Regions from separate parts of the Buttiauxella agrestis genome, predicted to be linked through region 3. Evidence: predicted binding sites of a transcription regulator. Region 3 holds the regulator's gene; each other region holds the start of a gene.
The links. Region 3 encodes PhoB, which activates phosphate uptake and scavenging genes when phosphate is short. Its sites were predicted from a motif close to CTGTCATAAAACTGNCNNAT; they were not measured.
Positions count from the first base shown of each region.

Region 1: uvrB (excinuclease ABC subunit UvrB) is a predicted target of PhoB. The motif match lies at 3,431-3,450, and genes of this name have one in related genera.
Region 2: DY231_RS22915 (MIP/aquaporin family protein) is a predicted target of PhoB. The motif match lies at 2,645-2,664, and genes of this name have one in related genera.
Region 4: acuI (acrylyl-CoA reductase (NADPH)) is a predicted target of PhoB. The motif match lies at 6,855-6,874, and genes of this name have one in related genera.

Region 1 is NZ_UIGI01000001.1:3,450,095-3,458,247, reverse strand. Features, by position in the region: gene bioC (malonyl-ACP O-methyltransferase BioC) at 1-487, shown strand, start outside; gene bioD (dethiobiotin synthase) at 480-1,163, shown strand; gene DY231_RS16425 (hypothetical protein) at 1,335-1,598, shown strand; gene DY231_RS16420 (helix-turn-helix transcriptional regulator) at 1,616-2,134, shown strand; gene DY231_RS16415 (ABC transporter ATP-binding protein) at 2,178-2,888, opposite strand; gene uvrB (excinuclease ABC subunit UvrB) at 3,704-5,719, shown strand; gene yvcK (uridine diphosphate-N-acetylglucosamine-binding protein YvcK) at 5,750-6,658, opposite strand; molybdenum cofactor riboswitch at 6,984-7,115, shown strand; gene moaA (GTP 3',8-cyclase MoaA) at 7,103-8,092, shown strand; gene moaB (molybdenum cofactor biosynthesis protein B) at 8,126-8,153, shown strand, end outside.
Region 2 is NZ_UIGI01000001.1:4,844,799-4,852,951, forward strand. Features, by position in the region: gene hslU (ATP-dependent protease ATPase subunit HslU) at 1-348, shown strand, start outside; gene menA (1,4-dihydroxy-2-naphthoate polyprenyltransferase) at 425-1,354, shown strand; gene rraA (ribonuclease E activity regulator RraA) at 1,447-1,932, shown strand; gene zapB (septal ring assembly protein ZapB) at 1,991-2,230, opposite strand; gene DY231_RS22915 (MIP/aquaporin family protein) at 2,801-3,652, shown strand; gene glpK (glycerol kinase GlpK) at 3,674-5,188, shown strand; gene glpX (class II fructose-bisphosphatase) at 5,286-6,296, shown strand; gene fpr (ferredoxin--NADP(+) reductase) at 6,398-7,144, shown strand; gene DY231_RS22935 (DUF805 domain-containing protein) at 7,146-7,565, opposite strand; gene DY231_RS22940 (DUF1454 family protein) at 7,713-8,153, shown strand, end outside.
Region 3 is NZ_UIGI01000001.1:3,885,866-3,894,018, forward strand. Features, by position in the region: gene DY231_RS18335 (YicS family protein) at 1-106, shown strand, start outside; gene proY (proline-specific permease ProY) at 158-1,534, opposite strand; gene brnQ (branched-chain amino acid transporter carrier protein BrnQ) at 1,606-2,928, opposite strand; gene phoR (phosphate regulon sensor histidine kinase PhoR) at 3,386-4,678, opposite strand; gene phoB (phosphate response regulator transcription factor PhoB) at 4,701-5,390, opposite strand; gene sbcD (exonuclease subunit SbcD) at 5,580-6,797, shown strand; gene sbcC (exonuclease subunit SbcC) at 6,794-8,153, shown strand, end outside.
Region 4 is NZ_UIGI01000001.1:1,713,062-1,721,214, forward strand. Features, by position in the region: gene DY231_RS08100 (energy-coupling factor ABC transporter transmembrane protein) at 1-301, shown strand, start outside; gene DY231_RS08105 (ATP-binding cassette domain-containing protein) at 313-1,119, shown strand; gene DY231_RS08110 (cobyric acid synthase) at 1,119-2,654, shown strand; gene cobU (bifunctional adenosylcobinamide kinase/adenosylcobinamide-phosphate guanylyltransferase) at 2,651-3,193, shown strand; gene cobS (adenosylcobinamide-GDP ribazoletransferase) at 3,193-3,936, shown strand; gene cobT (nicotinate-nucleotide--dimethylbenzimidazole phosphoribosyltransferase) at 4,038-5,090, shown strand; gene acuI (acrylyl-CoA reductase (NADPH)) at 5,681-6,655, opposite strand; gene DY231_RS08135 (ABC transporter substrate-binding protein) at 6,916-7,902, shown strand; gene DY231_RS08140 (ABC transporter ATP-binding protein) at 7,912-8,153, shown strand, end outside.

The DNA of each region.
Region 1 (8,153 bases), 440 kb from region 3:
CGAAGGAGATATCGAAGCCATAGCGCTTTCGGAAAATCAGGTTTCCCTCGCCTGGAGCAACCTTGCTGTGCAGTGGTGTAGCGACTTACGAAGTGGTTTGAGCGAGCTTTACCGCGTCACGCGTGCGGGCGGGTGTGTGGCATTTACCACCCTTGCAGCCGGTTCATTAAGTGAATTGCACACTGCCTGGCAGGCGGTGGATGAACAATCTCATGCCAACCATTTCCTGCCTTTTACGCAGATTCAGGAAGCGTGTCATGGCTGGCGGTGTTCTCTGCAAATTCATGAGATTACCCAGTATTACGACAGCGTGATAAGTGCCATGCAATCGCTGAAGGGCATTGGCGCTACGCATCTTCATGACGGGCGAAAAACCTCGTTGATGACCCGTCAACAATTGCAAAAATTAAGTCTCGCCTGGCCGCAAAAAGAGGGGCAATTCCCCCTGACCTGGCAACTCGTTTGTGGAGTTATTGAACGTGATTAAAAAATGGTTTGTCACCGGAACCGATACAGAAGTAGGCAAAACCGTCGCCAGTTGTGCATTGCTACAAGCGGCTACAGCGGCGGGTTTCCGTACCGTGGGATATAAGCCGGTCGCGTCGGGAAGCGAGATGACGGCGCAGGGCATCCGTAATAGCGATGCGCTGGCACTTCAGCGCAATAGCAGCGTTAAATTAGGCTATGAACAAGTCAATCCGTTTGCGTTTCTGGAACCCACGTCGCCGCATATTGTGAGCGCGCAGGAACAACGGCCTATCGATTTTTCGCAAATATCGGCGGGGCTTGAGGCACTTTCAACGAAGGCAGACTGGTTGCAGGTCGAGGGCGCAGGAGGGTGGTTCACACCCCTTTCAACAACCACAACTTTTGCTGACTGGGTGATACAAGAACAACTGCCGGTAATTCTGGTGGTCGGGGTGAAACTGGGCTGTATCAACCACGCCATGTTGACGGCACTGGCAATTCACAACTCCGGCTTAAAGTTCGCAGGCTGGATTGCCAACGACGTTCAGCCAACGGGCAAACGCCATCAAGAATACATCGCGACGCTGTGTGATGTTTTAAAAGCCCCGATGCTGGGTGAAATTCCTTTCTGCCCGGAAATCAATGATCAAACGGTACTGGGTGCTCACCTGAATATTTCTCTTCTTTCGGCATAGCCCGCATTTCACTCGCATATTTCTGCAACGCCCGATAAATCTTTCGGGCGCTCTTCCTGACTCAATTAATCGTATGAATTTCTTGTTGTAGAAAACCAGGGCAGGAGTAAATTGCCTCTCAATTTATGTTGTCACATGACAACTTTTCTGAGAGTATCGACTGGAGGTTCTATGACGCGACGGTTACACCCGAATAAAGATATCGAGGCAGCATTGACCTATGCCGAATGTCAGGGCTGGCAAGTGCGGCCTGGTGGTTCGCACTGTTGGGGAAAGATGTATTGCCCATGGAATGATAAAGCCTGCCGTTGCGGTGAGTTTTGTATTAGCTGCATCTGGAGCACACCGCGCAGCGCGTATAACCACGCGCGGCAAATCCGCCGTGTTGTCGATAACTGTAGTCAACAGGGCACACCACCTATCATCAGGCATTGAGTTGCAAGGAGCAGAACATGTCAGAGTTTAGTTTTACAGTGATTTTTACACTGCCAGAAAAGAGCCAGAATCCGGAGCAATGGGTTGAAGCCTTAGGTGCTCAGGGTTGTGATGACGCGCTTGTTGGCGTGGGAGTGACCGGCCGCATTGCATTGAATTTTACTCGCGAAGCGCAAGATGCAAAGCAGGCAGTGGTTTCAGCAATTAAAGACGTCAAGCGTATTATTCCAGGGGCAGCATTGGTCGAAGTGATGCCCGACCTGGTGGGGCTTACTGATATCGCTGAACTGCTGGGCTTTTCACGCCAGTATATGCGCAAAGTGATGGTAAGCCGGGATGCATTCCCTCAGCCTGTGCATGACGGTAAAACAGCCATCTGGCACCTTGAGCCTGTGCTGCGTTGGATGCGTGAAGCGGGTGTATCGAAAGTCCCTTTGCCGCTGGTGGAATTATCAGCCATCACCCGCCAATGTAATTTGCAGAGGGAACTGGCTGATGTTGATGCAAACATACAGAAACAACTGGGCCAGTTGTGACGGCAGAACTTCTGTTTTGCTCTTGCCGTCGAATGGCACACCATCATGGATCTATCCAACTGGAAACCAGTTTGTCATCCAGTAAAGCCACGTTCCCCTGGGCCACATTTCGCCCACGATGCAGCAAGCAGAAGCGGTCTGCGACACGGCGAATAAACGATAACCGTTGTTCTACCAGCAGGATAGTCAGCCCAAAGTCACGGCTTAGCCTACGGATGATATTTCCCAGATCGTTGATAAAACGCTGGCCGCTGCCAAAAGTCGGTTCATCAAGAATCAACAGTTTCGGTTCAGTCACTAGCGCCCGTGCCAGGGCTAACTGCTGCTGAAGGTAGTCAGAAAGCTCTCCGCCACGCATGTGGCGCAAGCTGTAAAGTTCAGGGAAAAGCTCGTAGATCATATTGGGTATGGCGCGTGACGGTATACGAGCAGCCAATAGTGCAATTTGAAGATTTTCCTCAACGCTTAATTGGGAAAATATGCGTCTGTCCTGCGCAACGTAGCTCATCCCCAGCGCAGCCCGGCCTTCAATGGGCTGGGTCAGTAAATCTTGCGGAGGATGGCCTGCTTCAAGCCAGGTCATACTGCCACTTTGCACCGGCAGATAACCCGTGATGCAGTTGACCAGTGTCGTTTTACCCATTCCTGGTGCGCCCAGAACGCACGTGCACTCGCCGGGCGTCAGTTCGAGATCCAGATTCCACAGCACATGGCTTTCGCCATAAAACTGGTTAACAGCACGAAGACTCAACATCGATACTCTCCTTCTGGCAAGCTGAACAACGTAGGCTACTTCAGCGATTTGAAGCATGGCGTTTATCATCTGTGCAATTCTCCTGCCATGAACCGATGTTGAAGCCAGAACAATGCAACTTTGAGAAAAGACTCATAAAAAAGGGTGAATAACGCTTCTGCTGCTACGACTTTAAAAAGAGCGTGCACTTTGTCGGTGCCTGGCTGTTAACGTGTTTGGTGCAAGTCTGTGACACTCTTTTCTCAAATGCGCAATTCGTGAGCAGGATCAAAAGAAATATCCACCTCAGAACGGGTAAAAAAAAGCCAAAAATAATATGGAAAAATATTTTTAGCCTCCCGCACAGAGATTTTAGGGTTTTTTGCGGTCTGCGCTGCAAAAGGCCTGAGAGCAGTTATCCACTATTCCTGTGGATAACCATGTGCATTAGAGTTAGAAAACTTACGGTAAGCGAGAGCGGACGCGGGTTGCGCATGAATTGGCGCGAAACCAGACTTTCTAAAATAATCTTTAAAAATTAACGAGTTGAATAAAATCAATTGCTGCAATAAAAGTGCCACAGATGTTCCTTACGCTTTTATGACACTGCTTGACAAATGTTAAAAGGCAAAAAAATCTGGGGATAACCATTTTGGTCAGCGTAAACCGCTAAGAGTTGTGTGTTTTACATGCAAACCTGGCGGTAAATCGTGTCGGTATCATAAACGTGACGGCAAGGAACTGGTTTTTCATCCAGTATCTTTTTCTGGCAAAATTTCCTGTGCCGAGTAAAATTATCCTCCGGCCCGCTCGTTTCTTCATCAGGTAGCCTCTTCATGAGTAAAGCGTTCAAATTAAATTCAGCATTCAAACCTTCAGGCGATCAGCCTGATGCCATTCGTCGCCTGAAAGAGGGGCTGGAAGACGGACTTGCGCACCAGACTTTATTAGGTGTAACCGGGTCCGGTAAAACCTTCACTGTGGCAAATGTGATTGCTGATTTACAACGCCCCACTATGGTGCTGGCTCCAAACAAAACGCTGGCGGCGCAGTTGTATGGCGAGATGAAAGAGTTCTTCCCGGATAACGCGGTGGAGTTCTTCGTTTCTTATTACGACTACTACCAACCCGAAGCCTATGTTCCAAGCTCTGATACTTTTATCGAAAAAGATTCCTCAGTGAACGAGCACATCGAGCAAATGCGCCTGTCAGCAACCAAGGCTTTGCTTGAGCGGCGTGATGTCATTGTGGTGGCGTCGGTGTCTGCGATTTACGGTCTGGGCGACCCGGATTTATATCTGAAGATGATGCTTCACCTGACCAAGGGGATGATCATCGATCAGCGTTCCATAATACGGCGCCTGACGGAGCTGCAATATACCCGCAACGACCAGGCATTCCAGCGCGGTACTTTCCGCGTGCGCGGTGAAGTGGTTGATATCTTCCCGGCCGAGTCGGACGACCTCGCATTACGCGTTGAGCTTTTCGATGAAGAAGTGGAACGGCTCTCGCTGTTTGACCCGCTGACAGGGCAAGTTGACCAGGCTATCCAGCGTTTCACTGTCTACCCTAAATCGCACTACGTCACACCGCGCGAACGTATTCTGCAAGCGATGGAAGAGATCAAAGTTGAACTGGCTGACCGCAGAAAAGTGCTGCTCGCCAACAACAAACTGCTTGAAGAGCAGCGCCTCACGCAGCGAACTCAGTTTGATTTGGAGATGATGAACGAATTGGGTTACTGCTCTGGCGTTGAAAACTACTCGCGCTTCCTTTCTGGCCGTGGGCCTGGCGAGCCGCCGCCAACGCTTTTCGATTATCTGCCAGCCGACGGCTTGCTGATTGTTGATGAATCTCACGTCACTATTCCGCAAATCGGCGGGATGTATAAAGGGGACCGTTCGCGTAAAGAAACGCTGGTGGAATATGGCTTCCGTCTGCCTTCAGCGCTTGATAACCGCCCATTGAGATTTGAAGAGTTTGAAGCACTCGCCCCGCAAACTATTTATGTTTCGGCAACGCCCAGTCATTACGAACTAGAAAAATCGGGTGGCGATGTTGTCGATCAGGTCGTCAGGCCAACCGGTTTGCTCGACCCAATCATCGAAGTTCGCCCGGTGGGGACACAGGTCGATGATCTGCTTTCTGAAATTCGTAAACGTGTCGAAATTAACGAACGCGTTTTAGTGACGACGTTAACCAAACGAATGGCCGAAGATTTGACGGAATATCTCGAAGAGCATGGCGAAAGGGTGCGCTATCTGCACTCGGACATTGATACCGTCGAGCGTATGGAAATCATTCGTGATTTGCGCCTTGGCGAGTTTGACGTGCTGGTGGGTATCAACTTGCTACGTGAAGGCCTGGATATGCCTGAAGTGTCGCTGGTGGCGATTCTGGACGCCGATAAAGAGGGCTTCCTGCGCTCCGAGCGTTCGTTGATTCAGACCATTGGCCGCGCGGCGCGTAACATCAATGGTAAAGCGATTCTGTATGGTGACAAAATCACCCCGTCGATGGCGAAAGCGATTAGCGAAACGGAGCGCCGCCGTGAGAAACAGCAGCGTTACAACGAAGAAAACGGGATTACGCCGCAAGGGCTAAATAAGAAAGTGGTGGATGTCCTCCAGCTTGGCGAAGGCATGGCGAAAACCAAAGGCCGGATGAAGAGCAAAGCGCGTAGCGTGATTGAAGATGATGAAATCATCCTGACGCCAAAAGCGTTGCAGCAGAAAATCCATCAACTCGAAGGGAAGATGCTGGAGCACGCGCAAAATCTGGAATTTGAAGAAGCCGCGCAAATTCGTGACCAGCTTCATCAGTTACGGCAATTGTTTATTGCAACCTCATAATGTAAGCGCCTTCGTTAAGAAGGCGTTTTTTTATCCGAGTTGCTGAATAGCTTTTTCAAGTGCCTGGCGAAGCAGATGCCTGTCGTGGCGATACCGAACGTCACTCGCCTCCAGTGGTTCCTGAATCACCACGCGGTCTGTAATCTCAGAGACATCTGTCTGCGGGCCAACCACCACCGCATCAACAATACGTTTACCGATTCGCTGTTCCATGACGTCCAGCGTCTGTGCAAGTGACAGGCTGGCTGCGGCGGTGCTCAATTCCTTGCCCAGATTGCCAATGAAAACGACCGGGGCCGGGGTGCGGCGTAGCGCCTGGTCCATATCCTCAAGCAAAAGTATCGGCATTAGGCTGGTGTAGAAACTGCCGGGGCCAATCAAAATCAGGTCAGCTTCTGCAATCGCTTGTACTGCTTCACGCGTGGCGTGGGCTTTCGGGTATAACGACAGCTCCTGCGGTGGCGAAGAAAGCTGGTCAATATTCACTTCACCATAAATAAAATGGCCATCTGCATCCGTTGCCATCAAATCTACCGGCTGCTCGGACATTGGAATCAGAAATGCGTCCACTTTAAGCAGGTTGCGAATAAGATTGATGGCTTCTAAAGGCCGCACGCTCAGGTGATCCAGCGCCTTTAACATCAAATTTCCGAGGTTATGACCTGAAAGTTCACCATTACCGCCAAAACGATACTCAAACATTGCTGAAGCAACGCTTTGTTCGGTAATTAATTGATTTAAACAGTTGCGCATGTCACCCCAGGCGATGCCTCCTTCAGAGCGTCGAATGCGCCCTGTAGAACCGCCGTTATCGGTGGTGGTAACAATACCGGTTAAACGGGAACCCAAAGAGGAGAGGGATGACATGACCCTGCCCAGACCGTGCCCACCGCCAAGGGCGACCACCCGGTCCAAATCCGCAAACGTGCGATTGCGCATAGCTATTCCTTATGACGAACTATCGAAATAAGGTAGCGCAAATGCAGTCAAAATACGATTCAGCTCCGGTTGTTAATGATGTATATCAAAGCAAAAGTTCACTTTTCGCGTAGTCTGTGGCGAAATTGAACGATTAGTTCGTTATGTATATACTTATATAGCGAAAGCTGTTATGGCGAATAATACCATCACGCGCTACTATCGCCGTAGTCGTTAGCATTCAAGTGGCAGGTAGGCGGCAAGGGAGTGAATCCCCTGGAGCTTACTAAAGTAAGTGACCGGGGTGAACGAGCGAAGCCAACACCCCTGCAGCTTGAATGATGACGGATATAAAACACACTAAGCCTCTGGACCTAAGTCGAAAGATACGGTGCTTTGGCCGTGACCTTGAGTCACCAGGGTGCAGTAAGAAATGACTGCATCTCCCGTATTTGGAAGGTGTACATGGCTACCCAACTTACCGATGCATTCGCGCGTAAGTTTTTTTACCTGCGTTTGTCTGTTACCGACGTTTGCAATTTCCGTTGCAACTATTGCCTGCCGGATGGCTACAAGCCTCACGGTGTGGCGAACAAAAGTTTCCTCAACGTTGATGAAATTCGCCGCGTCACGCGCGCATTTGCCGCCCTGGGTACTGAAAAAGTCCGTCTGACCGGTGGCGAACCCTCTTTGCGTAAAGATTTCACCGACATCATTGCCGCCGTACATGAAAACGCCAGTATTCGCCAGATTGCGGTGACGACTAACGGCTATCGTCTGGCGCGTGATATCCAGCAATGGCGTGACGCCGGGCTGACCGCGGTGAATGTCAGCGTCGATAGCCTTGATGCTCGCCAGTTCCACGCTATTACCGGGCAGGATAAATTCCGCCAGGTAATGGATGGCATCGACGCTGCTTTTGCCGCGGGTTTCGAGCGTGTAAAAGTGAACACCGTCCTGATGCGTGGCGTAAACCACCACGAACTCGATACCTTCCTTGCGTGGATCAAACCGCGCCCGATTCAGCTGCGTTTCATTGAACTGATGGAAACCGGCGACGGCGGCGAGCTATTCCGCAAACATCATATCTCCGGCAAAACCATCCGCGACCAGTTACTGGCGCGTGGTTGGGTTCACCAGCTACGCAGCCGCAGCGATGGCCCGGCGCAGGTCTTCTGTCACCCCGATTACGCGGGTGAAATCGGCCTTATCATGCCGTATGAAAAAGACTTCTGCGCCAGCTGCAACCGCCTGCGTGTCTCATCGGTTGGAAATCTGCATCTATGTTTATTTGGCGAACAGGGCATTTCCCTGCGTGATTTGCTGGCAAGCGACGAGCAAATTGACGAACTTGAAGCGCGCATAGCCGAAGCGTTAACGCATAAAAAACAGACCCATTTCCTGCATGACGGTGATACCGGAATCACTCAAAACCTGTCTTATATTGGCGGGTAAACCAGATAAAATCAGACCAAAAGGAAGAATTTCATGAGCCAGGTAAGCAGTGAATTTATCC
Region 2 (8,153 bases), 960 kb from region 3:
CGTGTGGAATTACAAGCGCTGACCGTAGAAGATTTCGAGCGTATTCTGACTGAGCCAAACGCGTCGATCACTGTGCAGTACAAGGCGCTGTTGGGCACAGAGGGCGTAAATATCGACTTCACCGAAGATGGTATTCGTCGTATTGCTCAAGCCGCGTGGCAAGTGAACGAATCGACTGAAAACATCGGTGCGCGTCGTCTGCACACTGTGCTGGAACGTCTGGTCGAAGATATCTCTTATGATGCCAGCGAGATGAACGGCCAATCCATCCTGATCGATGGCGAATATGTCAGTAAACATCTGGATGAGTTAGTAGCAGATGAAGACTTGAGCCGTTTTATCCTATAATCCCGCTCAACGTATTTTCTTCATTTGAAATGGAGGGCTTATGCCCTCCATTTTTTTATATCTAACAGAGAGAACTATGAGCGAATCGCACTCTGTAAGCACCACTCAGGCCTGGCTTGAAAGCCTGCGCCCACGCACGTTACCTCTGGCATTTGCCTCTATCGTTTGTGGCTCGGCGTTGGCTTTCTGGCAAGGTGTGTTTAACCCTGCAATCGCATTGTTGGCATTGTTGACCGCGGGATTACTGCAAATCCTCTCAAATCTGGCGAATGATTACGGCGATGCGGTAAAAGGCAGCGACAAAGAAGACCGTATCGGGCCGTTGCGCGGGATGCAAAAAGGGGTGATTACTCAGGCGCAAATGAAAAAGGCGCTGATGATCACCGTGGTACTGATTTGTCTTTCTGGCCTGGCCCTGGTGGCCGTTGCCTGCCGTACGCTGGCAGATTTTCTCGGCTTCCTGGCATTAGGTTTGCTGGCAATCATCGCGGCCATCACCTACACCGTCGGCACGCGTCCGTATGGTTACATGGGGCTTGGTGATATTTCGGTGCTGGTGTTTTTCGGCTGGCTGAGCGTGGCAGGAACCTGGTATCTACAAGCGCACTCTCTCGCGCCTTTAGTCATTTTACCTGCAACCGCGTGTGGGTTATTAGCGACCGCCGTGCTTAACATCAATAATTTGCGCGATATCGACAGTGACCGGGAAAACGGTAAAAACACGCTGGCGGTGCGTCTGGGGCCAGTGCAGGCTCGTCGTTATCACGCCTGCCTGCTGATGGGCGCTCTGGCCTGCCTGGCCGTGTTTAATTTGGTGTGGCTACAAAGTCTGTGGGGTTGGCTGTTTGTGCTGGCAGCACCGTTGCTGATTAAGCAGACCCGGTTTGTGCTGCGCGAAAGGGATCCGCTCGCTATGCGTCCAATGCTCGAGCGCACGGTAAAAGCCGCGTTGCTGACTAACCTATTGTTTGCGATAGGAGTTGTGCTCAGTACGGTGTCGTTTTAGCTGACAAATATCAATTAACAATTGATGATTTTGCCAACAGTTAACATTAAGCGATATACTGACAACTCGTGCAGCAACAGAATCTTAATCCTATGAAATATGATACTTCCGAGCTTTGCGACATCTACCAGGAAGATGTCAACGTCGTTGAACCGCTGTTTTCCAATTTCGGTGGGCGGTCGTCCTTTGGCGGGCAAATCATCACGGTGAAATGTTTCGAGGACAACGGATTGTTGTATGATCTGCTCGAACAAAATGGCCGTGGTCGAGTGCTGGTGATTGATGGCGGTGGCTCAGTTCGCCGCGCGTTGATTGACGCAGAACTTGCCCGTCTGGCGACTCAAAACGAGTGGGAAGGCATTGTGGTATACGGTGCCGTGCGCCAGGTCGATGACCTGGAAGAACTGGATATTGGTATTCAGGCAATTGCCGCCATTCCTGTTGGCTCTGCGGGTGTTGGCGTTGGCGAAAGTGACGTGCGCGTTAACTTTGGCGGCGTGACATTCTTCTCCGGCGACCATCTGTATGCGGATAACACCGGCATCATCCTTTCCGAAGATCCCCTTGATATTGAATAACACAATCGAATAACAAAACGGGCGCCCTTAGGCGCCCGTTCTTTTTCTGGCTAAAGTCTTACACTTCTTCCATCTTACCCAGCAGGGCATGCAGACGATCCTGCCACACGTGCTGTTGCTCTTTCAGAGAATTGTTTTCACGTACTAATTCTTCATGATTGCTCTGAGATTGCTGAACTTGCTGAGACAGATTGTTGTTAGTCTCTTTCAGTTCTTCGATTTCCATTTGCAGCAGGGTAATGGTATCAATCGCCTGCTGTACTTTTGCTTCCAGTTTCTCAAACACTTCAAATGACATTTCGAACCTCTCCTGAATTGCAAGGCGTTGATGGATGTCTATACCCGTTAGCATTCGAGTTGCAGGTAGGCGGCCAGGGAGCTTATCCCGATGAGCTTACTTCAGTAAGTGATTCGGGTAAGTGAGCGCAGCCAACGCCCCTGCAGCTTGAAGGATGATGGGTATAAATCCCCCGTTCCGGATATTCCCCGAAGACACCTTATGAATATATGCGCACCACGCAGCGTGTCTCGATTGTAAGTAGCGTGAGTACCCGTGTCCAGCGAGTTCAAGCGCTCTTTGCGTAACATAACGTTTTTCGGCATATACCGAACGACGGCGCGGCTTAAAAACACTATTTGTTAATGCGCTGAAGATTAACGTGCGCGTTTGCGTTGTCTTTTTTGGGTGATAGTGCGCACATAATGACGCGAGATCGCTCATTTTTATGACGAGACACGCAAATTTTAGGTTCGATATTTCTCGTTTATGTTCGTTAACGATAAATTAACACTACGCCTACATGGCACCTGCGCGGCAGGGAATGCCCGAACAAACAATAATCATTAATTTTGCCTTCAGGACCCTATTATGAGTCAGACAGCTCCATCAACCTTGAAAGGTCAGTGCATCGCCGAGTTCATGGGTACAGCATTGTTGATTTTCTTTGGTGTCGGATGCGTTGCCGCCTTAAAAGTGGCAGGCGCAAGCTTCGGGCAATGGGAAATTAGTATCATCTGGGGGCTGGGGGTAGCGATGGCTATCTACCTGACCGCAGGGGTATCCGGTGCGCACCTCAATCCGGCAGTCACCATCGCATTGTGCCTGTTCGCCTGCTTCGATAAACGCAAAGTGGTTCCGTTTATTGTTTCACAAGTCGCAGGTGCGTTCTGCGCCGCAGCTTTGGTGTATGGCCTGTATTACAATTTATTCCTCGATTACGAACAGACGCATCATATGGTGCGCGGCAGCGTAGAAAGCCTGGATTTGGCCGGTATTTTCTCAACCTACCCTAATCCACACATCAATTTGATTCAGGCGTTTGCCGTAGAGATGGTGATTACCGCCATTTTGATGGGCGTTATCCTGGCTCTGACTGATGATGGCAACGGCATTCCACGTGGCCCATTAGCACCGTTGCTGATTGGCTTACTGATTGCGGTTATCGGCGCATCAATGGGACCGCTCACCGGCTTTGCGATGAACCCTGCGCGTGACTTCGGTCCGAAACTGTTTGCATGGCTCGCGGGCTGGGGCGACGTTGCGTTTACCGGCGGACGCGATATTCCTTACTTCCTGGTGCCAGTATTTGGCCCAATAGTAGGCGCAGCGCTTGGCGCGTTTGGCTACCGTAAGTTGATTGGCCACCATTTACCTTGCGATGTCTGTGTTGAAGATAAAGAGAAATCCAACACCTCCACGCAACAAAATGCTTCTTTGTAAGACTGACTTCAGGACAAGATTATGACTCACGAAAAAAAATATATCGTCGCACTTGATCAGGGTACCACCAGCTCCCGCGCCGTCGTCCTGGATCACGATGCCAACGTAGTCAGCGTTTCGCAGCGCGAATTCCAGCAAATCTACCCAAAAGCAGGATGGGTAGAACACGACCCAATGGAGATTTGGGCAACACAAAGTTCCACACTTGTCGAAGTGCTGGCGAAAGCTGACATCAACTCAGACCAAATTGCCGCCATTGGTATCACCAACCAACGTGAAACCGCGATTGTCTGGGAAAAAGAGACGGGCAAACCGATTTATAACGCCATCGTCTGGCAGTGCCGTCGCACCGCAGAAATCTGTGAACAGCTCAAACGCGACGGCCTGGAAGAGTACATCAAATCAGCAACCGGCCTGGTGGTTGACCCGTATTTCTCCGGCACCAAAGTGAAGTGGATTCTTGACCATGTGGAGGGTTCGCGTGAGCGTGCTCGCCGTGGCGAATTGCTATTTGGTACGGTCGATACCTGGCTTATCTGGAAAATGACTCAAGGGCGCGTGCACGTCACCGACTACACCAACGCCTCCCGTACCATGTTGTTTAACATCCACGATCTCACCTGGGATGACCGCATGCTCGAAGCGCTGGATATCCCACGCGAGATGCTGCCAGAAGTGCGTAAATCGTCAGAGGTTTATGGCCAGACGAACATCGGTGGTAAAGGCGGTACGCGTATTCCTATCGCCGGGATTGCTGGCGACCAGCAAGCCGCGCTGTTTGGTCAGTTGTGCGTCAAAGAAGGGATGGCGAAAAACACCTACGGCACCGGCTGCTTTATGCTGATGAACACCGGCACTCAGGCAGTTAAATCCACTCACGGTTTGTTGACCACTATCGCTTGCGGCCCACGCGGTGAAGTGAACTATGCGCTGGAAGGTGCCGTATTCATGGGTGGCGCTTCTATTCAGTGGCTGCGCGATGAAATGAAACTTATCAGCGACGCGACGGATTCTGAGTACTTCGCTACAAAAGTCAAAGACACCAACGGCGTATATGTGGTGCCAGCCTTTACCGGCCTCGGCGCACCTTACTGGGACCCATATGCTCGTGGTGCCATCTTCGGCCTGACGCGTGGCGTGAACGCCAACCACATTATCCGCGCCACGCTTGAGTCCATCGCTTATCAAACGCGCGACGTGCTGGAAGCGATGCAGGCTGACGCGGATATCCGTCTTCACGCCTTGCGCGTAGATGGCGGTGCGGTGGCGAACAACTTCCTGATGCAATTCCAGGCGGACATTTTAGGTACGCGTGTAGAACGCCCTGAAGTCCGCGAAGTCACAGCTTTAGGCGCGGCATATCTGGCGGGTCTGGCCGTTGGTTTCTGGCAGAATCTCGACGAAGTTAGCGAGAAAGCGGTTATCGAAAAAGAGTTCCGTCCAGGTATCGAAACCACCGAACGCAACTACCGTTACGCTGGCTGGAAAAAAGCCGTGAAACGCGCGCTGGCCTGGGAAGATCACGAAGAAAGTTAATTGCCCTCCCCCTAACCCTCTCCCTCAGGGAGAGGGGATCACCCTACCCCGCCTGTGCTAAACTCGGTCGCAATTGGGCTTCTTAAATGAGTGTGTAATGAGACGAGAACTTGCGATTGAATTTTCCCGTGTAACCGAAGCGGCGGCACTGGCGGGTTATAAATGGTTGGGTCGTGGCGACAAAAACACGGCGGATGGCGCGGCTGTTCACGCCATGCGCATCATGCTCAATCAGGTCAATATTGATGGCCAGATTGTGATTGGTGAAGGGGAAATCGACGAAGCGCCAATGCTCTACATTGGTGAAAAAGTCGGTACCGGCCAGGGCGACGCTGTAGACATCGCCGTTGACCCGATTGAAGGTACCCGCATGACGGCAATGGGCCAGGCCAACGCGCTGGCTGTGCTGGCCGTCGGCGATAAAGGCAGCTTCCTGAATGCGCCCGATATGTACATGGAAAAACTGATTGTCGGCCCGGGTGCGAAAGGCATTATCGACCTCAATCTGCCGCTGGCTGAAAACCTCTATAACATCGCCGTTGCGCTCAATAAGCCACTGAGCGAACTCACCGTTACCATTCTTGCTAAACCACGCCACGACGCCACCATTGCAGAGTTACAAAAACTTGGCGTGCGCGTTTTCGCCATTCCTGATGGTGATGTTGCTGCGTCAATTTTGACCTGTATGCCGGATAGCGAAGTTGATGTGATGTACGGCATCGGCGGCGCACCTGAAGGCGTGATTTCCGCAGCGGTTATTCGCGCGTTAGATGGCGACATGCAAGGCCGCCTGTTAGCTCGTCACCATGTGAAGGGTAATAGCGAAGAAAACCGTCTTATCGGTGAAAAAGAATTAGAACGCTGTAAGGCAATGGGCATTGAAGCGGGTGTGGTATTAAAACTCGATGATATGGCGCGTAACGACAACGTTATCTTCTCCGCGACCGGCATCACTAAAGGCGATTTGCTGGATGGGATTACGCGCAAAGGGAATATGGCGACCACAGAAACACTGCTGATTCGCGGCAAGTCTCGCACTATTCGCCGTATCCAATCTATTCACTATCTCGACCGCAAAGACCCGGACGTACAGACTCATATTCTGTAAGGCCGCCGTTTGTCTGATTGAGCTTTCCAGCTTTAACCGGCTGGAAATCTCGCACTTTTCTGGTGAAGATAGGGAAAACACAACAAAGGGGAGCGTGCATCATGGCGGAATGGGTCAAAGGTAAAGTCATCCGGATTGAAAACTGGACCGATGCTCTGTTTAGTCTCACTGTTCATGCGCCTGTCGCTCCTTTCACCGCCGGGCAATTTACCAAGCTTGGGATGGAAATCGATGGCGAACGCGTGCAGCGAGCCTACTCCTACGTCAACGCGCCCAGCGATCCAAATCTTGAGTTTTATCTGGTCACCGTACCTGAAGGCAAACTCAGTCCGCGTTTACACGCGCTGCAACCCGGCGACGAGATTTCATTGGTCAGCGAAGCGGCAGGGTTCTTTGTGCTCGATGAAATCCCTGACTGCCAGACGCTATGGATGCTGGCGACAGGAACCGCATTAGGGCCGTATCTTTCAATTTTGCAGGAAGGTACTGGACTTGAGCGTTTTGAGAATATCGTTTTGCTGCATGCGGTACGTTACGCGCAGGACTTGAGTTATTTGCCATTAATGCAAAAACTCCAGCAGCAATACGAAGGAAAGCTACGCATTCAGACGGTTGTTAGCCGTGAGTCTATTCCGGGTTCGCTAACCGGACGCGTGCCTGCATTGATCGAAAACGGTGAGCTGGAAGCGGCAGTCGGCTTGCCGATGAACATTGAAACCAGCCATGTGATGTTGTGCGGAAACCCGCAGATGGTACGTGATACGCAGCAATTGCTGAAAGATACCCGGCAGATGACCAAACATTTACGTCGCCGACCGGGCCATATGACTGCTGAACATTATTGGTAAGTTAGCGGTACTTCACTTCGCTGGTGTCTTTGCCAAAACGGTTTTCACCCTGGGTACCAACAAACGCGCCCAGGTCCATAATCACCATCACCAGAATCAGCGTTGGGATAAAACGTCCAAGTCCCCATTGCGCTAAAGTTCCGAATGTTTCCCAGTTGCCCGCGAGCAGCAGCCAGGCTGGAATAAACAGCAGCGCCCACCAGCCTTTCTTATTTCTGTCATGCAGACGTTTCACAATCACCGCCGCCGTTGGAATCAACGAACCCGATAAAAAGAAACCCGCGGTGGAATAAGGCATAATTTCTGCACCCGCCAGGGTGAAGAGAATGATCAGCGCGATTAACCAAACGCCAATCCAAATCCAGAAGTCACGACGTCCAATACGTCCGTTAAAAGAGAACAGCCATTGCTGTATGGTCATGGTAAGGTCCATTTTATTGTTTAGCGCCGTAGTGTACCCTGGCTATGCCGGGTTTTGACAAGCCAACGGAATGCCGATTTAATCGGGAAGCAGAATTCACAGGAGAATTTGTCAATGAGACATCTGTTTGCAGCTCTGGCTTTACTGATGCTACCCGCCGCGGTGGTCTGGGCCGATCCGCCTACAGATTCGGCTTCAACGCTACAAGCCGCTCCGTATTTGCTGGCGGGTGCGCCAACGTTTGATATGAACATCACGCAGTTTCGGGAAAAATTCAGCGCTGAAAATCCGAAGTTGCCGATCAACGAATTCCGCGCCATCGACTCTAATGCCGATGAAATCAACCTGATGCGCGCAGCCAGTAAGATTAACGAAAATCTCTATGCGTCCGCCGCACTTGAGCGCGGCACGCTCAAGATAAAATCTATTCAGATAACCTGGTTACCGATTCAGGGACCGGAGCAAAAAGCCGCTCGGGCAAAAGCGAATGAGTATATGGCGGCGCTGGTTCGCACATTTACGCCATCGCTTTCAAAGCCGCAAAGCGTTACTAAACTCAACAAATTACTCGGCAATGGTAAGAACAAG
Region 3 (8,153 bases):
CGAAGACAATAAGCGGTATATCCGGGATGCGAGGATTGCTCTGGAGCGCAATAACGAGAAAAACTACTGGGATGCGATAAGTAAGGTCGAGTGCCCGGAGATGTAGTGATACGGCGGATGACGTTTTACGCCATCCACCGTTTATCGGTGCTTAAACTCAGCTGTTGCTTTCGCTCGCAGCCAATATCTGGCGCCGCTTGAACATCCAGCCCACCAGCAGCATGACAATCCATACGCAGCCCACATACAGTGAGATGCGAGTGTCTGGATGCCAGCCAATTAACCCAATAATAAACACCAGGAATATCAGGCCAACGATGGTGGTAGCAATCCCACCCGGAACCGGGAATTTCAGCGCTTTGGTTTCTTCCGGTGAAAGCTTGCGACGGAAAGCGATTTGCGACAGCAGAATCATTATCCATACCCATACCGTGGCAAAGGTTGCCAGCGATGCAATCACCAGGAAGACGTTTTCTGGAATCAGATAGTTCAGCACCACCGCCAGTAACAGCGCGAAGCACATGACTAATACTGTCACCCAAGGAATGCCATGACGTGAAGTTTTAGCGAACACTTTCGGCGCGCTGCCCTGCTCCGCCATGCCGTGCAACATACGCCCCACGCCAAACACGTCGCTGTTAATCGCTGAAAGGGACGCGGTAATCACCACGAAGTTCAGGATGCCTGCCGCAGCGTTAATCCCCATATGCTGGAAAGTCAGCACAAACGGGCTACCTTCTGTTCCCACCAGGTTCCACGGGTAAATCGACATGATGACAAACAGCGTGCCCACGTAGAACACCAGGATACGCAATGGAACGGAGTTGATAGCGCGTGGGATAGATTTTTGCGGATCTTTCGCTTCGCCAGCCGTAATACCGATGATTTCAATGCCGCCATAGGCAAACATCACCATCTGCAACGACATAATCATGCCTATCCAGCCATTGCTGAAGAAGCCGCCGTTGGTCCACAGATTGTGGATCCCCGTAGCCTGACCGCCATTGCCAATCCCCCACACGATGATGCCAATACCGGCAGCAATCATGATGATGATGGTGGCAACTTTAAAGAACGAGAACCAGAATTCAAGCTCGCCGAACACCTTCACGCTCATCAGGTTGATGGCGCAAATGATTAACACCACGCTCAACACCCAAACCCAATGTGGCACCGCCGGGAACCACAGCCCCATGTAGATGCCAAACGCGGTGACATCCGCAATTGCCACAATCAGGATTTCGAAACAGTAGGTCCAGCCGGTGATATAGCCTGCCAGCGGGCCGAGGTTATCTTGCGCGTAGCGAGAGAAAGAACTGGCTGAAGGGTTATGAACCGACATCTCGCCCAGCGCGCGCATAATAATATATGCCGCCACACCACCGATGATGTAAGCCAGCAACACACTTGGACCAGCCATTTTGATAGCGTCTGCCGAGCCATAAAACAGCCCGGTGCCAATTGCCGAACCCAACGCCATAAAGCGTATGTGCCGGGTACTCAAGCCGCGCTTGAGCTTATTAGCGTTTTCCATTGATTCCACACCCTGCTTAACAATAAAAAAACCACGGAGCAAAGCCCCGTGGTTAAAGAAAATCAAAAATTTTAGTGGGCGGTTGAAGCCACCTGTCGCCCTGCGGCGCGGTCCCAAATGATGGCGAGAACCACCATGATCACCGTTGGCGCTAACCATGCCAGCCCCTGATCGGCCAGAGGCAAACGCGCGGTCCACGCGGGCAAGATATCACTGATTGCCGATGATTTAATCCCATCGAGGATACCAAACAAGGTGCTGATGAGCATTGCTGGAGCAATCACGCGGGTTGAGTTATGCCACCACGGACGGGTGAAGCTCAACACCACCAACGCGATACACGGCGGGTAAATTGCCGTCAGCACTGGAATTGAAACCTGAATCAGATGGCTTAAACCCAGGTTGGAAACCACCATTGAGAACAGACCCAGGATAAACACCAGCGAGCGATATGACAGTGGCAAATACTGGCTGAAGAATTCAGCACACGCACAAGTCAGGCCAATTGCCGTGACCATGCAAGCCAGGAAAATCAAAGCTGCGAGGAAGAAGCTACCTGCGCCACCGAAGGTATGAGCCACATACGCATGCAGAATTGCGGCACCGTTCGCGTTTTGGTCGGCAACCAATGTTGCGCTGTCTGAACCCAGGCGGAACAGAGCCAGATAAATCAGCGTTAAGCCAACACCGGCAATCAGGCCAGCCCAAATGGTATAGCGCGTCAGCAGGCGAGATTCAGTCACCCCACGCGAACGCGCGGCGTTGACAATCACTATGCCGAACACCAGCGACGCCAGGGTATCCATGGTGAGATAACCATTCACGAAGCCGTTTGAGAATGCAGCATTCTGATACGCTTCAGTCGCCGTGCTGATACCACCCGCAGGCCACAACATTGCGCCCGCAGCCAACGCCAGCAGCGCGACAATTTTTACCGGGGCCAGCACATGGCCAACGGTGTCTAAAAGTTTGCCCGGATACAGCGAAACGCCGATCACAATCGCAAAGTAAACCAGGCTGTAGATAAACAGCGGTAACTCACCGGTGCCAACCAGCGGGGCAATTCCCACTTCAAAAGAAACGGTAGCAGTACGCGGCGTGGCGAACAGCGGCCCAACAGCCAGATAGCAGATAGTGGCTAACAACACACCAGCACGACGGCCAATTGGCGAGCTGAGGCTATCAATGCCCCCACCGACACGAGCGATGGCGACAATAGTCAGCACCGGCAGGCCTACAGCCGTCACCAGGAAGCCAAGCGATGCAATCCAAACGTGTTCACCTGCTTGTAGCCCCACCATAGGAGGGAAAATGATATTGCCTGCGCCGACAAACAGCGCAAAGGTCATAAAGCCCAGTGCGAGGATGTCTCGAGATTTCAAATGATGGGTCATAAAATATTTGCAGCCTGTGGATGTGTGGTGTTGAAAGTATTCAAATTTTTATACCTGTTAACTCGGCATAAAAGCGGCAATCAGTAGACTCGACAGCGGAAAATCCTTTCCGGGATCGGTGGAGAAGAATAGTTGTTTGAATTACCACTCATATCCAGTCGGTCTACCAATCACAGGGCCGCAATTAAAACGCTTATAGCGTTTGAAGGCAAGAACGGATCTAAAAACCAGATTGATATCCTTAAATTAACAGCATCACCAGTGGATTCGATTAATCATAGGAAAAGATCATGGTCTTTTGTGTGGTTAAATTATAACCGATTGAGTGTTTTTGATTTACATGTGGGCAAAAAAAACACAGGCCAGAATATTGGCCTGTGGAAAGTTATTTTGACACTTATTGCGCTAGTGTCGGATGTTGCTTCGCTTATCCGACCGACGAAAACTGATTATCGGTCTATTTCTCGCTAACGATTAACCGCTCGGGCAAAACAAAGGAAAACGTCGAACCTTTGCCCGGCTGGCTTTCAATATTCAGACGTGCATCATGGTGGCTTAAAGCATGTTTGACTATCGCCAGCCCAAGCCCACTGCCGCCCGTCTGGCGCGAACGCGCTTTGTCGACGCGGTAAAAACGCTCGGTCAGGCGCGGAAGGTGTTCTGCTGAAATCCCAGGGCCATTATCCGTCACGCTAAAACTTGCCCCGCCCGCCACGCGTTTCCAGCTCACCGTAATATGCGTGCCTTCTGGCGTATGGTTGACCGCGTTATAAACAAGGTTGGAAATCGCACTCCTCAGTTGCTCGTCATTGCCAAAGACTTTCAGCGTGGGGTCGATATCAAATTGTATCGTCTGCCGTTCATGGCTGAGAGTTTGCGCCTCACGCTCTACAACACGCAGCATCAGCGGCACATCAATCTTTTCATTGAGCACCATCGCCGGAGCGGCTTCTATTTTTGAAAGGGTCAGAAGCTGCTTAACCAACCCTTCCATGCGCGAAGTTTGCTCGCGCATCGTGCCTAATGCTTTCTCACGCAGCGGTCCTTCAAGCGTCTGGTCCTGCATCATCTCCAGATAACCTTGCAGCACCGTGAGCGGCGTTCGCAGTTCGTGACTGACGTTAGCAAAGAAATTACGTCGCGCCCCTTCGAGCTGGTGCATCTGAGTCACATCTCGCGCCACCAGCAGCCACTGCTCATCGCTGTAGGGCATCACACGGAACTCCAGATGGCGGCCCGTATTGAGTACCAAAGTTAACGGACGTGAAAACTCTTTTTGCGACAGATAGCGAGTAAATTCCGGGTAGCGCAGCAAGTTAAGGATGTTCTGCCCGTTATCGTCCGGCCAGCGTAACCCCAGCAATTGTTGCGCCAGACCGTTACACCAAAAAATCGTCCCTTCTTCCGTGGTCAGAACCACCGCATCGGGCAGAGATTCGGCTCCGCTACGAAAACGCTTAATCAGATTGCCTAACTCTTTGCGGCGCTTTTTGTTGCGCAGCTGCATCTGATGAAGACCGTACAACAGGGGATCCCAACTCCCGCGCCCTGGCGGCGGCGTCATACTGCGATCCACCCACAGCCACCACGATAAACGCAGTAAATTCCAGAAATGCCAAACCAGCAGTCCGGTGACTGCCAGTAATAAAAACCACGGTAAATGGCCGAAAATAAGACCTAAGATGGCGGCAGGTATGCAACAGAGCACCAGCTCCATCACCAACCTTTTCCATGACAACCTTTCCAGCACGCGTCACTCTCCTGACAAGGAATTAAAAGCGGGTTGAGAACCGATAACCCGTACCGCGTACTGTTTGTACCATCCTGTCGTGCCCGCTATGTTCAAGCGCTTTGCGTAACCGCCGAATATGTACGTCCACCGTTCGGTCTTCGACATAAACATTGGTGCCCCATACATGATTAAGCAATTGTTCACGGCTATACACCCGCTCCGGGTGCGTCATAAAGAAGTGTAATAATTTAAATTCTGTTGGCCCCATATCTAATGGGTTCTCACCGGTCATGACGCGGTGCGATGACGGATCCAGGCTCAGTCCGTGCATCTCAATCACCTCTTCCACCGCCATCGGAGAGATACGGCGCATCACAGCTTTAATGCGTGCCACCAGCTCCTTCGGGGAAAACGGTTTGGTAATATAGTCATCGGCCCCAACTTCAAGCCCTCGCACGCGGTCTTCTTCTTCACCACGCGCCGTCAGCATCATGACAGGGATTTCACGTGTTAATGCTTCACGTTTCAGATGCTTAATGAATTGAATACCTGAACCACCCGGTAACATCCAGTCCAGTAAAATTAAATCCGGAAAGGGTTCGATAAGCAGATTCACTGCGGCGTCATAATCTTCCGCTTCTACAGGATGAAAACCGTTTTGTTCGAGCACAAAGCTCACCATTTCACGGATTGGAGCTTCATCTTCTACGACTAAAATACGCTTCGCCATGATTCGCCCTGCTCAAGGAATAATTATTGTTGTTTCAATGCGGTGCCATTATGCGTCAGATTTATGACAGATTTATGAAAAACATAAATGCCTGGCGACTCATCACAATGAATTATGACACTCAATTGTGTCGTTCTTGCTCATCCGCTTTATAATCCCGCCACGCTTTTTTATGCCAAGGGACAACCAATGCGCATTATTCACACATCAGACTGGCATCTTGGTCAAAATTTTTATACCAAAAGCCGTGGGCCGGAGCACCAGGCATTCCTTGAATGGTTGCTGCAAGCCGCAGTCGAGCATGATGTGGATGCGATAATTGTCGCAGGCGATATTTTTGATACCGGTTCGCCGCCGAGTTACGCGCGCGAATTGTATAACCGTTTTGTGGTGCAACTGCAGCAAACCGGCTGTTCCCTTGTAGTGCTGGCGGGAAACCACGATTCCGTCGCCACGCTGAATGAATCTCGCGAATTAATGGCGTGCCTGAATACTTATGTCATCGCCAGTGCGCGGCATGATGCCAGCCAGCAAGCTATCGTACTCAACACTAAATCGGGGGAACCGGGTGCGATTCTTTGTCCGATTCCGTTCCTGCGCCCCCGGGATATTCAAAATAGCCAGGCGGGACTTTCCGGCCACGAAAAGCAGCGTTCATTGATGGAAGCCATCAGCGAACATTACCAGCAGTGTTACAACGCAGCCTGCGAATTACGGGCGGATACGAGGCTGCCGATTATCGCTACCGGCCATTTAACCACCGTCGGCGTGACCAAAAGTGACGCGGTACGCGATATTTACATCGGCACGCTCGATGCTTTCCCGGCGCAGCATTTCCCGGCAGCCGATTACATCGCACTCGGCCATATCCATCGCGCCCAACTCATTGGTGGCACTGAACACATTCGTTATAGCGGCTCGCCCATCCCGTTAAGTTTTGACGAAACGGGCAAGAGCAAAAGTGTTTATCTGGTTGAGTTTGCCGAAGGCGTGCTTCATGAAGTAACTCCGCTGACGGTGCCTGTCAGCCAGCCTTTAGCGGTCATCAAAGGTTCTCTGAGTGAAATCGAACAGCAACTCGCGCAGTGGCGCGATGCACCAGCAGAACCCAAAGTTTGGCTGGATATTGAAATCGCTACCGAAGAATATCTGCATGATATGCAACGCCATATTCAGCAATTAACCGAAACGCTCCCCGTCGAAGTGGTGTTGCTGCGCCGCAGCCGCGAACAGCGCGAGCGCGTTATCGCCCAACAGCATAAAGAAACGCTGAGTGAGCTGACGGTTGAAGAGGTTTTTGAGCGCCGCCTGGTTCAGGAAGACACTTCCGAAGAACGCGCACAACGTTTGCGAACGCTATTTGCCCAAACGGTGGCGAGCCTGCATGACGTGGAGGAAGAAGCATGAAAATCCTTAGCCTGCGCTTAAAAAATCTCAACTCCCTGAAAGGGGAATGGAAAGTCGATTTCACCCGCGAACCGTTCGCCAGCAACGGTTTATTTGCTATAACCGGGCCAACAGGAGCCGGGAAAACCACGCTGCTCGATGCGATTTGTCTCGCGCTTTACCACCAGACACCGCGCCTCAATACCGTCACGCAATCGCAAAATGATCTCATGACGCGCGACACCGCCGAATGCCTGGCGGAAGTGGAATTTGAAGTAAAAGGGGTTGCCTACCGTGCATTCTGGAGCCAGAACCGGGCGCGCAATGCGGCCAACGGCAATCTACAAGCCCCGCGCGTTGAGCTTGCAGAAGTGGCAAGTGGCAAGATTATTGCCGATAAAGTGAAAGACAAGCTTGAGGTTACGGCCAAACTCACTGGTCTGGATTACGACCGTTTCACCCGCTCAATGATGCTATCCCAGGGTCAGTTTGCCGCGTTCTTAAATGCCAATGCCAATGACCGCGCCTCTTTGCTCGAAGAGCTGACCGGAACTGAAATTTACGGCACCGTTTCTGCGGCGGTGTTCGAGAATCATAAAAATGTGCGCAGCCAGCTTGAGAACCTACAAGCGCAGGCCGCTGGCGTGGCAGTGTTAAGTGAAGAGCAGCACCAGCAGCTTTCTGAGAGTTTGCAGACCTTGAGCGTAGAAGAAAAAGCGCGACTCGCGGAACAAATGAAACTCCAGCAGCATCAGCAATGGCTAGGCCAACTGGCGCAGTTCACCCAAAAACATGCGCAGGCAGAACAATTGCTGAATGCGGCGAACCGGGCAATAGAAGCTGCCGCCCCAGAATTAGATAAACTGACTCGCGCACAACCGGCAGAAAAACTGCGCCCTGACTGGCAACGTTTGCAGGAGTTGCAGGCAACACTACAAAACACACATGCTCAGTGTGAAGAAGTGAATGCTCGCTTACATCAGGCGACAGTGCGACGCCAGCAGACACGGCAGGCCGCCGCAAGCACGGCTGCAAAACTCACGCAGGAAAGCTCGCAGCTCCAGGAGTGGCTGAAAACTCACGACCGATTCCGCCAGTGGGGAACTGAGCTGGCGGGCTGGCGCATGGGGTTTGGTCAGCAGCAGCGTGAGGCTGAAAAGCTACAGGATTTGCAGCGTAGTATCGATTCAAGCCAGAAGAAGCTCGAACTTCTGCCAGTAGCTGAAATGTCTCTCAGCGCTGATGAAGTAAGTGCCCACTTACAAGCAACGATGGCTGCACGTCCGCAGCGCCAGCAGCTTGCCACATTACAGCCTCAATTTTCATCGCTTCTCAAACGCAAATCGCAGCAACAACAAGAGATTGCCGCCCTCGAAA
Region 4 (8,153 bases), 2.2 Mb from region 3:
TTACTGGCTGGTGTTGAATCTGCCGTTTCCGCAATTGATCATCCTGCTGCAACGCTTACGGGGTCCACGCCTGCTGACTGAGCAAATCCTGCTCACCTGGCGTTTTATTTTTATCCTGTTAGACGAAGCGCAGGCCATTCACCGTGCTCAGTCTTTGCGTTTCGGTTATCGTACCTTGCCCGGCGGATACCGATCGCTTGCCATGTTAATCAGCATGCTGTTTTCACGCGTGCTGCTGCGCTACCAGCAAATGGTCACGACGCTGGATGTCAAACTTTACCAGGGTGATTTCCACCTGTGAGAACCGCACCGATGCTCGCGACACATAATTTATCTTTTCACTATCAAGATGAACCCGTTCTGCACGACCTGACTTTCGACTTTGGTGCGTTCGCGGTGACGGGGATTGTTGGCGAAAACGGCTGCGGTAAATCCACCTTGTTTATGAATCTCAATGGCGTTTTGCGCCCGCAGCAGGGTGCGGTGTTGTGGCAGGGCAAACCTTTAAATTACAGTAAAGCCGGGCTAATCGAGCATCGTCAGCGCGTCACTACCGTGTTTCAGGACCCGGAACAGCAAATCTTTTATACCGATGTCGACAGCGATATCGCGTTTAGCCTGCGCAATCTTGGCGTCGATGAAAGCGAAATTGCCCGTCGCGTAGAGCGTGCCATTCAGCTGGTTGACGCGCAGAATTTCCGCCACAAACCGATTCAATATTTAAGCCACGGGCAGAAAAAACGCGTGGCGATCGCCGGGGCGCTGGTGATGGAAGCTGACTATCTATTGTTGGATGAACCGACCGCAGGGCTGGACCCAAGCGGCCGCCAGCAGATGATCGAGATCATCGCCCGTATCGCTGCACAGGGGAAGCATGTGGTCATCTCAAGCCATGACATTGACTTGATTTATGAAGTCTGCGGCGGCGTGTACGTGATGAACGGCGGTAAAATCATCGCGCAAGGTGAGCCTGGCGAGGTGTTTAGCCAGGCCGAAATGTTACGCGAAGCCGGTTTAGTCCAGCCGTGGCTGGTCAAATTACACAGCGAGCTCGGCTTCCCGCTGTGCAAGACAGAAACCCAATTATTCAACGCCTTGCGCGTTGTAAAGGAAGCATGATGAGCCTCGCAATAATGGTGCAAGGTACCGCCTCGGACGTGGGCAAAAGTATGCTGGTGGCAGGGTTTTGCCGCATCTTCGCCCAGGACGGTCATCGTACGGCACCGTTTAAATCGCAAAATATGGCGCTCAATTCTGGCATTACACCCGATGGCAAAGAGATGGGCAGGGCGCAGATATTCCAGGCCGAAGCGGCAGGTATCGCCCCCGACGTGCGCATGAATCCGGTGCTGCTCAAGCCGACCAGCGATTGCAAAGCGCAGGTGGTATTGATGGGCAAAGTCGCCACCAACATGGACGCCGTGACCTATCACAACTACAAACCGCAGCTTAAATCGCAAATCCGCGAAGTCTATCAAAGCCTGGCGGCAGAGCACGACGTGATGGTGCTCGAAGGCGCGGGCAGCCCGGCGGAAATCAATTTACGCGACCGCGATATCGTCAACATGGGTATGGCAGAACTGGCGGAATGCCCGGTGATTCTGGTGGCAGATATCGATCGCGGCGGCGTGTTTGCGGCGATTTACGGCACCATCGCGCTGCTGCTCGAACATGAAAAGTGGCGCGTCAAAGGCGTGATTATCAATAAATTTCGCGGCGATGTGGCGCTGCTTTATTCCGGCATTGAACAAATTGAAGCGCTAACCGGCGTGCCGGTTTTAGGCGTGATGCCGTGGCTGAATGTCGATCTCGAAGATGAAGACAGCGTAGTGCTCGAACGCGGCAAATATGACGCGGTGACGGAGAAAGATCTGGATATCGCGGTGCTGCAACTGCCGTATATGTCGAACTTTACCGACTTTAACGCGCTGGCCGCACAGCCGGACGTGCGCCTGCGTTATGTAGCCAGGCCTGATGAGCTGAATAACAGCGATCTGGTGATTGTGCCGGGCAGTAAAAACACCCTCGGCGACTTGCGCTGGCTGCGCGAAAACGGCCTCGAGCAGGCTCTGCTCTCGCATCACCACAACAACGGCGCGGTGCTGGGGATTTGCGGCGGTTATCAGATGCTCGGGCAACATATTTACGACGCCGTGGAATCGGGGCTTGGCGAAATGCCGGGCATTGGGCTGCTCGATGTGGTCACGCGTTTTGCCAGTGAAAAAACCACCACCCGCGTTGCCGGGCAGGTTCAGGCTGATTTACCGGGCGTGTTCGCTGCCAGCGCAGGGGCGGCACTTCAGGGCTACGAAATCCATATGGGCGAAACCCAACGCGGCGAAAATACGGCACCCTTTGCCACCTTCACCGAGTGCAATACTCAGCCTTATCATAATCTTGATGGCGCAATCAGCGACGATGGACGCGTGCTGGGTACGTATCTGCATGGCGTGTTCGATAGCGGTGAGTTTACCCGCAGCCTGCTCGACAGCCTGCGCCTGCGCAAAGGGCTGAATGCCTGGCAAGGCGAAATCTTCGATTACCAACAGCATAAAGAAACCCAGTTTAATATTCTGGCCGACGCCATGCGTGAACATATTGATCTTGAAAAGATTTACCAGATTATGCGTGAACATCAGGAGCAAGCTGTATGAAACTCGTTACCGGCGGCGCCCGCAGCGGGAAAAGCCGCCACGCAGAGCAACTGGCGGCAAATTTTGCGCGTGTGCTGTACATCGCCACCTCGAAAATCTTCGACAGCGAAATGGAACAGCGCATCCAGCATCATCGCGACAGTCGCCCGGCGCACTGGCGCACCGTTGAACAATATCGCGATTTAAACCGCGTGATTAACGAGCATAACTCGGCGCAAGAAGCGGTGCTGCTGGAGTGCATTACCACGCTGATTACCAACGTGATGTATGACGCGGCGGGCGCAACACCCGAGGATGACTGGGATTTTGAAACGATGGAGCAGGTGGTGAATCAGCAGATCGACATTTTGCTCGCCGCCTGCGAAGCCAGTCCGGCGCAAGTGATTCTGGTGACGAACGAAGTCGGGATGGGGATTGTGCCGGAAAACCGCCTGGCGCGGCATTTCCGTGATATTGCCGGACGCGTAAATCAACGTCTGGCGCAACGTGCCGATGAAGTCTGGCTGGTCGTTTCAGGGATTGGAGTGAAAATTAAATGATAGTTCGCCTGTTTTTCGCCACTTTGCAGTTTATGAGCCGCATTCCGGTGCGCGCCCGTTGGGCTGACGGAATAGAAACTCACCAGTATGTGCGCGGCATTGTGACGTTCCCGTTTGTCGGGCTGCTGCTGGGTGGATTAGCTGGCGTGGTATTTACGCTGCTGCAACCCTGGGCGGGTTTACCTTTGGCCGCAATGGGTTACGTGCTGGCCCTGGCGCTGCTGACGGGCGGCTTCCACCTCGACGGCCTTGCTGACACCTGCGATGGGGTGTTCTCAGCACGCACCCGTGACCGCATGCTCGAAATCATGCGCGACAGCCGCCTCGGCACTCACGGCGGGCTGGCGCTGATTTTTGTGATCGTGACGAAAGTGCTGGTGGTGAGCGAACTGGCCCTGCGCGATGGCAACATGCTGGCCGTCTTAGCCGCGGCTTCCATCGCCGGGCGCACCGCGTGTGTCTTGCTGATGTACAACCATCAATATGCCCGTGAAAAAGGTCTTGGGAACTTATTCATCGGCAAAGTTACCGGTACGCAAACGCTATTGACGCTGGTCGGCGGCGCGGTGTTATGCACCGTTCTGCTCCCCGCTTCGGGTCTGCTGGCGCTGGTGATTACGTTGCTGGCCATTTTTGGCCTCGGCTGGATGTTAAAGCGCACGCTCGGCGGGCAAACCGGTGACACGCTGGGTGCGGCTATCGAATTAGGCGAGCTGGTGTTTTTGTTGGCACTGCTGCGTTGATTGTCGGATGACGCTGCGCTTATCCGACCTACGGTTTGTCTTTCGTTGGGGGGATAAGCGCAGCGTCATCCACCATTTTGTAAGGCTCTAAAGAGAATAAAATGCAAACACTGAACTCCCTTTTGGCAATGATTTCTCCGCTTGATAGCGAAGCGATGGCTCGCGCACAACAACACATCGACGGTCTGTTAAAACCGTTCGGTAGCCTTGGCCGCCTCGAAGCGTTAGCAGTGCAACTGGCAGGAATGCCAGGCATGAAAAACGGCCTGAACACTCAACGCAAATCAATCTTCGTGATGTGCGCCGACCACGGTGTTTATGCGGAAGGTGTGGCGATCTCCCCGCAAATTGTGACCGCGATTCAGGCAACCAACATGACGCGCCACAACACCGGCGTATGCGTATTAGGCGCGACCGTGGGTGCCGATATTCATGTGGTGGATGTCGGTATCGACAGCGATGCGTTACCTGGCGTGCTGGATATGAAAGCGGCACGCGGCAGCGGCAACATCGCGCAAGGCCCGGCGATGAGCCGCCAACAGGCCGAAGATTTGCTGCTGGCAACCATGCAACTCACTATGCAAAAAGCCGCAGAAGGCGTCACGCTATTTGGCGTAGGTGAGCTGGGTATGGCAAACACCACGCCTGCGGCGGCGATGGTCAGCGTATTAACTGATAGCTCGCCCGACGATGTCGTGGGTATGGGTGCGAATTTCCCGAGTGACAAACTGCATCACAAAATCGCTGTGGTACGCCAGGCGATTGAAACGAATCAGCCAGATGCCGCAGACGGTATTGATGTGCTGGCGAAAGTGGGCGGTTTTGATCTTGTCGGCATGACGGGCGTGATGCTGGGTGCTGCGGCGGCAGGGCTTCCGGTGGTGCTTGATGGCTTCTTGTCGTATGCCTCAGCCCTCGCCGCGTGCCAGATTGCACCAGGCGTGCGTGAATACCTGATTCCTTCGCATTTATCGGCTGAGAAAGGTGCGGTGATTGCGATGAGCAAGTTAGGGCTGGAGCCGTATTTGCAGATGGGTATGCGTCTGGGCGAGGGCAGCGGTGCCGCGCTGGCGATGCATTTAGTGGATGCGGCGTGCGCGATGCATAACGAGATGGGGTCGCTGGCAGACAGCAACATTGTGTTGCCGGGTTGAGTTCCCGATTAAGCATAGATTGCAGTTTTCCGTTCACCCGAGCGTTCCGTTTTCACATAGATTTCAGCGAACGGTGAACGTGCCAGGTGGCTCACGCCAGCCCCCTGGCAACCCCGTCGCCCGGTGATTAAATTGCCGCTTCGCGGTAAACCCCAGCTTATCCCCAACGTTCAGGGTCGTTCGCGACTCGCTCCCGGCGGATCGCTCTCTTTCGCTGCTCCCGGCAGTTCAACCCTGACTTATGGGTAACGCTGGGGCAATTTATACCGGGAACAAGGTCAAAACCGGTCCGGCTTTGGATTTTGACTTTTGAGTCCGGCATAAATCGCCTTCGTTTTGACTGTAAGAAGCGGGTCGAGCCGTCGGGAACGGCGAGAGGTTGTGATCCGCCGGGAGCGAGTCACAACCGACCCAGCGACTGAAAGGAAAAATGAAGGTTTACCGCGAAGCGGCGATTTAGAGGCCGGGAGCCGGGATTGCCAAGGGTGCTGCGGTTAGCACCCTTGGCTCGTTCACCGTTCCGGTAATTACAGGGAACACTGAACGCTTAGTGAACGGAATAATTCCGATCCCATAAAGGCCAAATTGGATTAGCTCACCTTAACCAATGTCCGGCCCTGAATGGCGTTATTCATAAAATCATCGGCAAATTTCGGTGCCTGCTCCAGACTAATCTCCGTCGTCGCCATCTCATAGAAACTCTCCGGCAGCAATTCGGCCAGACGCTTCCACGCGGCAACTCGGCGCTCAATCGGTGCACTCACCGAATCCACACCTTGCAGGCGCACGTTACGCAAAATAAATGGCATCACGGTTGTTGGCAGCGAGAAACCACCCGCCAGACCACAGGCCGCAACACAACCGGAATAGTTCATCTGTGCCAGCAGTTTCGCGAGCACATTGCCGCCGACGGTATCGACTGCACCGGCCCACACTTGTTTTTCCAGCGGGCGAGTTTCAGCAAATTCACTGCGCGGCAGAATGCGGCTGGCACCCAACTGGCGCAGATAGTCGTGAGTGGATTCACGACCTGAAACCGCCACCACTTGATAACCCAAAGCATGGAGCAGGGCAATTGCAGTGCTACCCACGCCGCCACTGGCGCCCGTGACCACCACTTCGCCACTTGCAGGGGTTACGCCTGCTTCTTCCAGCGCCATCACGCACAACATGGCAGTGAAGCCCGCTGTACCGACAATCATTGCCTGGCGTGCGGTTAAGCCCGCAGGCAGTGGCACCAGCCATTCGGATTTCACGCGTGCTTGTTCTGCCAGGCCGCCCCAATGATTTTCGCCCACGCCCCAGCCGGTCAGTACCACTTCCTGGCCCGCGCTAAAAGCAGAGTCGCTGCTCGCTGCTACGCGGCCTGCGAAATCAATGCCCGGCACCATCGGGAAGTTGCGGATGATTTTGCCTTTGCCGGTAATGGCCAGCGCATCTTTATAGTTCAGACTTGACCATTCAACGTTGACCAGCACATTTCCCAACTCTTCAGCCGGAACGGCAATTTGTTTTACTTCTGCCTGAGTCTGGCCTTCAACTTGTTCAAGTACGACTGCTTTCATGGTGAATCCTCATTCTATGAACCGGGTATTCCGGTTGAGATGTTTCTAATGCCCAACACGGTATACCCGTCGCGCCTGAGAATAAAGAACGCCGACCCCATTACTTGCGTAAACGCCTGCTTTTTAGCAGGTTATAAGATTTTCCTATTTTAACTTTTCACCTTGCTCCTCGTATGTTTGAAACAAAAGTTTCTAACTGTTGTGACAAACGTTTCACATTTGCCCGCGGGGCAAATTCGCCACTTTTTGAGGAGATAAGCATGCGTATTTTACGACTGACGACCGCAGTAGCCCTGGCACTGGTAAGTGCGCATGCGAGCGCGCTGGATAAGCTCAAATTGCAGCTCGACTGGATGCCAAACGGTGGCGATAAAGCGTTCGTTTTTGTGGGTGTTCAGGAAGGGTTTTACGCTGAAGAAGGGCTGGATGTGACCATTCTGCCGGGGCGGGGCAGCAGCGACACGCTGACCAAAATCGCTTCGGGTGCGGCGGACATTGGCACCGGCGGGATTGCGTCATTAATGATGGCGCAGGCCGAAGGCGGTATTCCAGTGAAAGCCATTATGAGTATCTACTCGAAACAGCCTGATGCGATTTACTCCTGGCAGGGTAGCGGCGTGACTGACATGAAAAGCCTGAAAGGCAAAACGCTGGGTATCCCGACGTTCTCAGCCTCGAACGCGCTATTGCCCATCATGCTGCAAAACAACGGCGTTGATCCTGACAGCGTAAAACAGATCAAAGCCGACCCTGGCACGCTGGTGCCGATGCTGGCGCACGGGCGTGTTGACGGCGTCGTGGTGTGGTCAACCAACCGCCCGAGTATTGAAGCCACACTGACTCAAGTTGGCAAAAAACCGCTTGAACTGGCGTGGACCGATTACGGCCTCGATGGTTATGGTCTGTCGTTTTTTGCCTCCGATAAATTAATTAATGAGAAGCCAGATGTGGTGGCGCGCTTCCTGCGGGCGGCGAAAAAGTCTATCGAGTTTAGTCTCGCGCATCCGGATAAAGCCGCTGCGGACCAAAAAGCTATGGTGCCAGAAGCAGACGTCGCGATGCTGGAAGCCGATTTCAATGTCACAAAACCGCTGATTAACAATGAAATCAGCCAGAAGGATGGGCTGGGCCAATTCGATCCGGTGCTGTTAAAACACACCTGGGAGTGGGTGGCAAAATCAATGAAATATCCGCTTGATAAAGTGAACCCGGAAACGCTGGTTGACCGTCGATATCTCGCTAAGTAAGGGAATGCCATGCAGCCTGTTATAGAGTTGAGTGATGTTAATCAAACGTTTATATCCGCCGATGGCACCGAGGTTACCGCGCTCGATGAAGTGAATCTGACGCTGCGCCGCCATGAATTTGTCTCGTTTATTGGCCCGTCAGGCTGCGGGAAATCGACCATTTTGCGTTTGATTGCCGGGCTGCTCAAACCGAGCAGCGGCACGATTTCGGTGTATGGCAAACCCGTTACAGAACCGCGTGACGAAATGGG